One region of the Shewanella sp. MMG014 genome, then DNA from elsewhere that is predicted to be linked to it. Evidence: riboswitches for the same ligand, from Rfam matches in the RefSeq annotation. Region 1 holds a riboswitch; the other holds the start of a gene.

Region 1 (5,467 bases):
GCAGCAGCAAAAGCAGATGCTGAAGCGGCAGGACTTAAAGGCCAATATCTACTCAATATCACCAATACCACACGCCAACCTGTTTTAGCTCAATTAGATAACCGTGAGCTGCGTCAGCAAGTTTGGGAAGCGTCAGCAAACCGTGGCTTAACGGGTGACAACGAAACCGCTTCATTAGTCGCTCGTTTAGCGCAGCTTCGTGCTAAAAAAGCCAAACTACTTGGCTTTGACACTTGGTCTGATTACCGTTTAGCACCGCAGATGGCTAAAACGCCCGAAGCGGTGTACGACATGTTTGGCTCAATGGTGCCATCTGTGGTGGAAAACACTCAAAAAGAAGCCGCTGATATACAAGCCATGATAGATAAAACTGGCGGTAACTTTACCCTAGCACCATGGGACTGGGCATATTACGCAGAGTTAGTCCGTAAGGAAAAATATGACCTCGACTCAGCGTCTATCAAACCTTACTTTGAGTTCAATCGTGTTTTAGAAGATGGCGTATTCTTTACCCTAGAAGCATTGTACGGTGTTACGTTAAAGCCACGTCCAGACTTACCGGTTTATCACCCAGACGTAAAAGCTTACGAGATGTTTGATGAAGATGGCAGTAGCATGGCTATATTCTATGCAGACTACTTTGCTCGTGAAGGTAAACGTGGTGGTGCGTGGATGAGCTCGTTTGTAGGTCAATCTGAGTTATTAAATCAAAAACCTGTCGTCGTAAATGTCATGAACATTAAAAAGGCGCCAGAAGGCCAGCCAACCTTTGTGAGCTACGATGAAGCGACCACCATGTTCCATGAAATGGGCCACGGTACTCACGGTATGTTCTCTAAAGTGAAATACCCATCTTTAGCAGGTACTGCTGTATCTCGTGATTTCGTTGAATTCCCTTCAACTTTTGAAGAGGACTGGGCTGCGCACCCTAAAGTACTTGCAAACTACGCTAAACACTACGATACAGGCAAACCTATTCCAGACGATTTACTGCAAAAGCTATTAGCTTCTCGAAGCTTTAACCAAGGCTTTGACACCTTAGAATACATGTCAGCTGCGCTGCTTGATCTAGAATGGCATGCACTGGATGCTGACGCGCCGCTGCAAAATGTTGAAAGCTTTGAAGCTGCTGCGCTTAAAAAACATGGTGTCGACTTACCAGCAGTACCACCTCGTTACCGCTCAACTTACTTTGCTCATGCCTTCCCCGGGGGATATTCAGCTAGCTACTATGCATACATGTGGAGTGAAATTCTTGCTGCTGATGCCTTTGCTTATGTGCAAACTCAAGGTGGGCTGAATCGAGAAATCGGTATGAAGTTTAGAAAAACTATCCGTGAAGTCGGCAATAGCGTGCCGCCAATGGAAGCCTATCAAAACTTTAGAGGCCAAGCCCCTACCACTGACGGCTTGCTTGAGCGCCGTGGCTTAAAGTAACTTAGCTCTGGTTAACGAGCAAAAAAATGCCACTCAATTGAGTGGCATTTTTATTGTTAGATTTTAGCCTAAACTGGGATCTGACTTTAACAAGTCGAGCTCATATTAAGTCACAAACTAAATCCAAGTGCTTAGGACTACTTAGTGGCTATTTTTAGCCCTAAGATTGCTAATACGAACAATACAGAACACGTAATAAAGCCCATCGCAACAGAACCAGAGAAACCAAGCACGGTATAACCCACAATACTGATAACCGCTACGATTATCGCGTAAGGCAATTGTGTCATAACGTGGTCAAGATGGTGACAGCTCGCTCCTGTCGAAGACAAGATAGTGGTATCAGAAATCGGTGAACAATGGTCTCCAAATACCGCACCAGAAAGCACAGCGGCAAGCATTGGTAACATCATAGTGCTATCACTGCCCATCGCCATATCGGCAGCGATTGGTAACATAATACCAAATGTCCCCCAGCTAGTGCCGGTTGAAAATGCGGTTAAACCAGCTAATAAAAATAGCACTGCAGGCAGTAATGCAAATGGAATATTACCCGTTGCCAAGCTCGCCATATATTTACCCGTTTCAAGCTCGCCAATCACTGACGCAATTGTCCAAGCAAATAACAAGATATAAATAGCTGGCAACATTGACTTAGCGCCAACTTTGATTCCAGTAAACATCATGCTGGTGCTAATTTTTTGCTGCATGGTTAATGCAATCGTCACCACTAGACCCACTAATGAGCCGTAAAATAATGATTCGCTGACTTCAGTGTTTTCAAATGCACCTAAAACACTAAATGGTAAACCTTCACCCGCCAGCGCATCAGCACCAGTTGAAACCATAAAGTAAATAGTTGCCGCCACAAGCACAAAAATCGGCAGGAATAACCCCATGATTTTACCTGTATCAGCTTCTGGTAAATCAGCGGTCGCGCCTGGAGGTAACCCTTTGCTTTCGTCAAAGAGTTCGCCTTTTTGCGCATTACGCTCATGTTGGCGCATTGGGCCAATGTCTAAACCAAAGATAGCAACACACAATAAAAGTAATAGCGCAAAAATGGCATAAAAATTCATCGGCACCATTTGTAAAAACACGCTTAAATGGCCTGTATCAGCAAAACCATGTGCCGTTAAGATACCGCCAATTAGGGCAATAATGTATGCGCCCCAGCTTGAGACAGGAGAGATAACACATACTGGTGCAGCGGTTGAATCTAACAAGTAGGCCAGTTTTGCACGTGAAATATGGTAGCGATCAGTAATAGGACGTGCAATTGAGCCAACCACGATACTGTTGAAGTAATCGTCGATAAATACCACACAACCTAAGAACATGGTCATGAGTTTGGCGTCACGTTTATTGCGAATACGTTGGTGTGCCCAATCAGCAAACGCACGTGCTGAACCACTCACGGTAATTAAAGCGGTGATCATCCCTAGCACAACCAAGAAGCCAATAATTTGTAAATTCCAGGCATTGAGTGCGCCGTCATCCCACACTAAACTGGTGACAGTACTCACTAAGTGGCTTGCAGCTCCAGTAAAAGAGAAGTCAGTCAGCAATATCACGCCAGCAATAATACCTAAACCTAATGAAAGAAGTACTTTGCGTGTAACTACTGCTAATACAATTGCCACAACAGGAGGCAAAAGAGAGAGTGCCGAATCGGCATAACTTGTTATCATCATTTATATATTTTCTTCGTTGAGTACGAATGGAGGATAACTGATAAGGCAAGACATCGCATAAAGCGAAGACAAGAATCTTTTCAGTAGCACTCCACAGTAATATCGATATCAACATCGATATCCATTGTTTTATCCTCACGGATAAAAATTACTATGACAGTGCAGCCCCTTTCGGAAACTGCCCCAGCAAATGGTATTGATCGTACCGATTCACTTCGGCACCAAATCCTTTCAAATTAAGTTATTGGTATCAACCAACTTAACCATACTGATATTTGATGCGCCTCTACTTATGTATACGACAGTTTAAATGCTTTATAAAAGCTCACTGCCGCGACACAAGACCATACAAACATAAGCACGAGGTTAATTACCAGATAAAACTAGCTTATCTTGTGAGAAATAACATCACAATCAAAAAACAACACAAGACGATATCGACACCGTAACGAATTGTTAGCAAGCGAAGGATTATCCATCAATTAACGACAGTGAGATTAATATGCTTAAAAAATCTGATTATTGAATTAATTCAGGTGTATTTATATCGTTCAATAGGTTTAGCAATGATAAAGCTGAAAAACAATGTCATTTAATGCGCACTGACACTAAAACAAACTATCGAATAATCACGCCATAAACTGCGACCCAAAAAAAAGGTTTTTGCCTAAAAGACAAAAACCTTTTTCTACAATCAGTTTATAATTACAAAGATTGAGTTAACTCTGGAATCGCATCAAATAAGTCTGCTTCAAGTCCATAATCAGCCACTTGGAAAATTGGCGCTTCAGGATCTTTATTGATAGCCACAATCACTTTAGAGTCTTTCATACCCGCTAAATGTTGAATAGCGCCAGATATACCGACAGCGATATACAGATCAGGAGCAACAATTTTACCTGTTTGACCGACTTGTAAATCGTTAGGAACATAACCAGCATCAACAGCGGCACGTGAAGCGCCAACGGCAGCGGTTAGCTTGTCAGCTAATGCTTCTAGAATAGCAAAGTTCTCACCGCTACCCATGCCACGACCACCAGAAACAATCACTCCAGCGCTGCCTAATTCAGGGCGCTCAGATTCTGTGAGAGTTTGCGAAACAAAAACTGTCTTAGCTTCTGCAACAAAATCAACGTTAACCGCTTCAGCATTGCCATCGTTGCCTGCAGCATCAAATGCACTGGTACGAACCGTCATCACTTTTTTGTCATCTAAGCTTTGTACTGTCGCCAATGCAGAACCTGCATAAATAGGACGTACAAATGTGTCAGCACTCACCACATCTACGACTTCAGAAATTTGCGCAACATCTAATAATGCTGCCACACAAGGAAGTGTATCTTTACCTACACTGCTTGCTGCTGCTAGCACGTAATCGTAATCACTGGCGACATTAACAATTAACTTAGAAAGGTTTTCAGCCATTTGCGCTTCATAAGCAGCATTGTCAGCGACAAGGACTTTACTCACACCCGATAGTGCTTGTGCAGAAGCAACCACAGCACCAACATGACTACCAGCAACAAGCACATGGACATCGCCGCCAATTGCAGTTGCTGCACTAACGACTTTGGCCGTGTCTAATTTTAAACTTGCGTTATCGTGTTCTGCTAATACTAAAATAGCCATAATTAGATCACCTTCGCTTCATTTTTTAACTTTTCAACAAGTTCAGCCACCGAACTCACCATGACACCTGCTTGACGTTCTGCAGGTGGCGTCACTTTAATCACATTTTGATGTGCTTTAAGGCTTACACCCAAGTCATCAATAGATAAGGTTTCAAGTGGTTTACGCTTTGCTTTCATAATATTAGGTAATGAAGCATAACGAGGCTCATTTAAGCGTAAGTCCGCAGTCACCACCGCTGGTAACGGCATTTTTAATGTTTGTAACCCACCATCAACTTCACGAGTCACTTCAGCACTGTCAGCAGTTAATGTTAATTCAGAAGCAAATGTTGCTTGTGGCATATCAGTTAAAGCAGCAAGCATTTGGCCTGTCTGGTTATTGTCGCCATCAATTGATTGCTTACCAAAAATAATCACATCAGCTTGTTCTTTTTCTTGAACCGCTTTTAAAATTTTAGCAATTGATAACGGCACTAAATCTTCATCAGTCGTCACATGAATGGCACGGTCAGCACCCAAAGCCATTGAAGTACGTAACTGCTCTTGTACTGATTTGGCACCAATACTCACCACTACAACTTCTGTGACACTTCCCGCTTCTTTTAGTCTAACGGCTTCTTCTACCGCGATTTCACAAAATGGGTTCAAGGCCATTTTCAAATTAGCAGTATCAACATCTGTGTTATCAGCTTTTACTCTGACTTT
Region 2 (5,467 bases), on a different contig from region 1:
GTACATGGCGCTTATGGCGCAGTTTAAAGCGCCTGATTATTTTAAAGCGGCAATCTCTGGGGCTCCGGTAACGGATTGGCGTTTATATGATACCCATTACACAGAACGTTACATGGGTCACCCAGAAAAAAATAAAAAAGGGTATGATGCAGCGAGCGTTTTACCATATGTGAAAAATTATCAATCAGGCTTGATGATGTATCACGGCATGGCCGATGACAATGTATTGTTTGAAAACAGTACGCGTGTTTATAAGGCATTGCAGGACGAAGGTAAATTATTTCAGATGATGGATTATCCAGGTTCGAAACATTCAATGCGTGGTGAGAAAGTGAGAAATCACCTTTACAAATCATTGGCTGCTTTCTTGGAAAATGAGTTGAAGTAAATGGCTGTAGTGGTACTCATTGCCCTCAATTTGATTGTGGGGGCATTGTGTTTAAAGAATTTGATAGAGTTGCTCAACAATAATCGTCGCCATTAAAGGGATGTTAGATTTAAGGAAAAACAAGTAAGTGCGTAATGCACTTTGGCGAGATGTCATATGCTGATCATTGTAGAAACGTGACTGATAAAAAGTCATAAAAAAAGCCAAGTCATTGACTTGGCTTTTTTGTATCACTATTAATGATTAGTCTTCTAAGTTACCGCAAAAACGATAGCCTTCACCGTGGATAGTCGCGATGATTTCTGGCGTATCAGGTAAGCTTTCGAAGTGCTTACGAATACGACGGATAGTAACGTCAACAGTACGGTCATGTGGCTTAAGCTCACGGCCAGTCATTTTCATTAACAGATCTGCACGAGTTAAGATTTTGCCTGGGTTTTCAACAAAGTGAAGCATTGCACGGAATTCACTACGTGGTAGCTTGTAAGACTCACCTTGTGGGCTAACTAGAGAACGACTGTTGATTTCTAAGCTCCAACCATTGAAACGGTAGAACTCAACTGAACCTTTCTCTTCTACTTCTGCGCCAGTGCTATTAACACGAGTTAATAAGTTACGAGCACGGATAGTTAATTCGCGTGGGTTAAATGGCTTAGTGATGTAGTCATCAGCGCCAATTTCTAAACCAAGAATTTTGTCAACTTCGTTATCACGACCAGTCAAGAAAATAAGACCGATGTTGTTGATTTCACGAAGTTCACGAGCTAACAATAAACCGTTTTTACCAGGAAGATTGATATCCATAACAACAAGATTAATCTTATTATCCTGCATGGCTGTGTGCATTTCTGCGCCATCGTTTGCTTCAGTTACTACATACCCTTCTGCTTCAAAAATACTGCGCAGAGTATTACGGGTTACAGCTTCATCTTCAACAATAAGAATGTGTGGGTTTTGCATGTTATTTACCTAAATTAAAAACAATTCGATTCTAGTCATGTTGCACTAGGGCGGTGGCACTGCTTATTTATGAAAGTGCCGATAATTTTTCAATTTCACGATAGGTGTTTATCTATGTCTGCCCTGAACAAAACACGCTTCATGACTAACTACATTATATACATTCAGCTTAATACATCATTAAAGTGACATACGTGACATAAATGTGATCATAAAAAATCAATACTTAGATTGTATGCTGAGTATTAATTGACTCACAATCAGTCGAAAGATCTATTAAAACAATGATTCATAAAACTATGAGATTAGATTGCTCGTTAAAGTTCCTTGGCAAACTAATAATTGTTCTATATTTATATCATCTAAAATGTAGAACAAAATGTACAAGCTTGAAAATTTAGTAGCAATTAAACTACTGAAGTATGTAACTGCTTGTATCACTGTTAATAGTTATGTAGCAAAATCTAGCTAGTGATGATTATTGTACTCGTTTTAGGCATTTGTTAACAAATGAAATGTTAACAAATTTACTCTCTAGAATTGTTACAAAATTGGTTTTTTAGGTAAGATGCTGATTTAAAAGGTTAATATAATTATGGTTCTTGTGACTTGTATCACATGGGCTGTCACTGTAATAAAGGGTTTGCTACTGTAAACTGGGTTCAACAGAGAAAATGAAATAATGAAAAATGCAATTGAGTGCCTTTGGCACAAATATCAAGGGACACAATTCTTACTAACGCAGAGACTTGCGAATGATATTCCTTTTGCAATCGTCACTGCTCATAACCCGTTAGGGAGTATCTTAACTCCTTGTCAAAACCGTTTGCTCGACCGCCAATTACAAACCAAAATCGAACAATATAAGCGTCCATATCGCTCGCTTATTGGAGCCGCTCCCGATTTATCTCATATGGAAAAAAGCTGGGCTATCTTTATTGAAAAAGAACAAGCTTTGGAGCTTGGACGCGAGTTTAAACAGCATGCAATCTATTATGTCAATCAAGGCCGTTTGTCATTAGTTGCTTGTGGCGATGCACCTGATAAAGAAGTGATGATAGGCGATTTTATGACTCGCACTCAGGTGGTCAATGAGTTGCCTGATCTTCATGAGTAATTTTTTGATTGATAAAGCTGTTCCGTCAAGCTGATACTGCTACTCATCTATTATATCAACGCATTAGGGCAGCTGATAAACCCACTTTATATAGACAAGGTTATTTATAATAGCGCTGTATTGATTTGAATTAGAAATGGCTTATGGAAGGCCGACCTATCTAAAAATGCCTTTATTCAGAGTTTGAAACTAAAACTTCCCTTATGGTCTATTTAATATAGCTAAATACTGTATTGTTAGCATTTTACGTTAAAGTTAATGCGTGCTTTCATATCTTTAGTGTCTGTAAATAAAGCTATTTTTATCCAAACTATTTAAATATCTAAGCTGATGTGATGACAGCGAGTATGAATGTCGTATATTCAGTATTCAGTTATTTAGTAATTTTATTACATTCCATAATTGACTTAGGTGGTTATTTATTGGTATTTTTCAATTTCTTCCAGAGGGAAGAAACAGAAGAGGAGCGTTAGCTAGGTAGTAAGTGCGAGGAAAACCAATTCCTAAAACCACTTATGAGGGAGATTAGCGCCGAGGTATGTCAAATGGTTGGTTTCATTTCATATCGGTCGATTAGGCTGAATCCTAACGATTGTCACCTATTCATTGGTGGAGAGCTTCTGGTGAAGATTGCTGTTTCCCTTCTTATAAGGGTGCGTTATCACTGCACCAGGCTCTTCGAACGAAGTAAGTTCGGAGTGTAATCATGTTTTTTAATCTAAGTAGTCAATTCGTATTTGTATGTCAGCCTTCAAGCGTGGAGGTGTCAGTATGAGCTTAGTTGTAGCTAAATTCGGTGGAACCTCTGTGGCTGATTACGCTGCAATGAACCGCTGCGCCGATATTATCTTAGCCAACAGACATACTCGAGTCGTTGTTGTTAGTGCATCCAGCGGCGTAACTAATTTATTGGTGGAGCTTACGCAAGCTAATGTGAATGACAAGCGTCGTTTAGCATTACTGACGCAAATTGGCCAAATTCAATATGACATTGTTGATCAGCTCGATCGTCCTCAAGATGTTGCCGCAGGTATTGATAAGTTACTTAGCCGTATGTCAGTGCTCAGTGATGCGCTTGTATTAGATCGCAGTAAAGCAATCATTGATGAACTACTTTCAATGGGAGAGCAATGTTCTTCATTGCTATTTTCTGCTGTTATTCGTGAAAAGGGCACTCCTTCAAGTGCATTTGATGTCAGACAAGTATTACGTACAGACAGCCATTTTGGCCGCGCAGAGCCGCAAATAGAGCAAATAGCATCGTTAGGTGCTGAGCATTTAGCACCACTATTAGCCAATGAAGTTATTGTTACGCAAGGTTTCATTGGCGCTGATGACCAAGGGCGCACCACTACTCTTGGCCGTGGTGGTAGTGATTATTCAGCAGCACTGTTGGCAGAGGGCTTAAAAGCTGATGCGGTAGAAATCTGGACCGATGTAGCAGGTATTTATACAACCGATCCTCGTCTTGCTCCCAATGCTAGACCAATCCCTGAAATCAGCTTTAATGAAGCCGCTGAAATGGCAACATTTGGTGCTAAAGTATTGCATCCTGCGACGATTCTTCCTGCCGTTCGTCAACAAATTCAAGTGTTTGTTGGTTCAAGTAAAGCGCCAGAACAAGGCGGTACTTGGATTCGACATCAAGTAGAAAATGCTCCCGTATACCGTGCTGTTGCATTAAGACGTGATCAAACCCTGCTTAATTTGCACAGCCTGCAAATGTTGCATGCACAAGGCTTCCTTGCTGAAACATTTGCGACATTAGCCAAGCACAAAATCTCAGTTGATCTGATTACCACTTCAGAAGTGAATGTTTCATTAACGCTCGATAAAACAGGATCAGACTCTAGCGGTCAGGGGTTATTGAGTGAATCATTACTGCAGGAGTTATCACAGCATTGTCGAGTTCGTGTTGAAGATAAATTGGCGCTAGTGGCTATTATTGGTAATAAAATTGCCTCAACAGCAGGGATTTGTAGCCGTGTTTTCTCAGTATTAGAAAAGCACAATGTGCGAATGATTTGTCAAGGCGCAAGCCCGCATAACTTATGTGTATTAGTAGCAGAGTCTGAAGCGGCAGATGTGGTTAATTCATTGCACCAAAATTTATTTGAATAATAGGAAGTGTTCACCAAGTAACAATGCTTGGAACATATGAGGCTAAAGAATATATGACAGAAGCGAATCGCACCTCCAACGCTTACGTATCTACAGTTCAATTAGGTGAATTGGCTACTGGCCAAGCGCTAACAGCTCCTATTTATACGTTTAAAGGAAGTGATAGTGCTGCACCATCTGTCTATATTCAAGCCAATGTTCATGGCGCAGAAGTGCAGGGTAACGCGGTAATTCATCAGTTGATGACGCTATTAGAAGGCCATCAAATCTTAGGTGATATACATTGTGTTCCTTTAGCTAACCCATTGGGGATTAATCAAAAAAGTGGTGAGTTTACTCTTGGGCGATTTGATCCTATTACGGGAGTGAACTGGAATAGAGAATATTTTGAACATGCCGCAATAGTGGCTGACATTCCTAATTGGTATCAAGCAAACAAGGCTTTATCAAATAATGAGTTGTTCGCCGCATTTCGAGTGTTATTAGCACAAAGCTGTCAGCAACGTTTAAATAACTCTTGGGGAATTAGCACGGGGCATCAACTCGCGGTGACACTACAATCGATGGCGCATCAAGCGGATATTGTATTGGATTTACATACCGGCCCTAAGTCTGCAAAACATCTATATTGCCCAGAGTATGATGTCGCATCTGCGGCTTATTTCTCAATTCCTTATTCATTGGTAATTCCTAATGAGTTTGGCGGTGCTATGGATGAGGCTGCATTTTACCCGTGGTGGCAGCTCCAACGCTTTTGTGCGCGTCAAGGGAGACATTTTGACGTCCCCGTAGCGGCGTTTACGCTTGAATTGGCGAGTCAAGAGCGTGTCGATATGGCTGATGCAGAACTCGATGCGATGGGGATCTTGGCGTACTTAAGT

Evidence for each region. A riboswitch is a leader RNA that binds a small molecule or an ion and turns the genes downstream of it on or off. The one in region 1 is predicted to bind lysine.
Region 2: another riboswitch for lysine. It lies ahead of lysC (lysine-sensitive aspartokinase 3); the one in region 1 lies ahead of J8L86_RS15355 (Na+/H+ antiporter NhaC family protein).

The regions. Positions count from the first base shown of each region.
Region 1 is NZ_JAGJDZ010000009.1:171,863-177,329, reverse strand. Features, by position in the region: gene J8L86_RS15360 (M3 family metallopeptidase) at 1-1,437, shown strand, start outside; gene J8L86_RS15355 (Na+/H+ antiporter NhaC family protein) at 1,575-3,131, opposite strand; lysine riboswitch at 3,208-3,428, opposite strand; gene J8L86_RS15350 (FAD-binding protein) at 3,837-4,760, opposite strand; gene J8L86_RS15345 (electron transfer flavoprotein subunit beta/FixA family protein) at 4,763-5,467, opposite strand, start outside.
Region 2 is NZ_JAGJDZ010000006.1:233,551-239,017, reverse strand. Features, by position in the region: gene J8L86_RS11935 (S9 family peptidase) at 1-388, shown strand, start outside; gene J8L86_RS11930 (hypothetical protein) at 440-583, opposite strand; gene arcA (two-component system response regulator ArcA) at 632-1,348, opposite strand; gene J8L86_RS11920 (DUF3293 domain-containing protein) at 2,031-2,465, shown strand; lysine riboswitch at 2,917-3,093, shown strand; gene lysC (lysine-sensitive aspartokinase 3) at 3,237-4,586, shown strand; gene J8L86_RS11910 (succinylglutamate desuccinylase/aspartoacylase family protein) at 4,640-5,467, shown strand, end outside.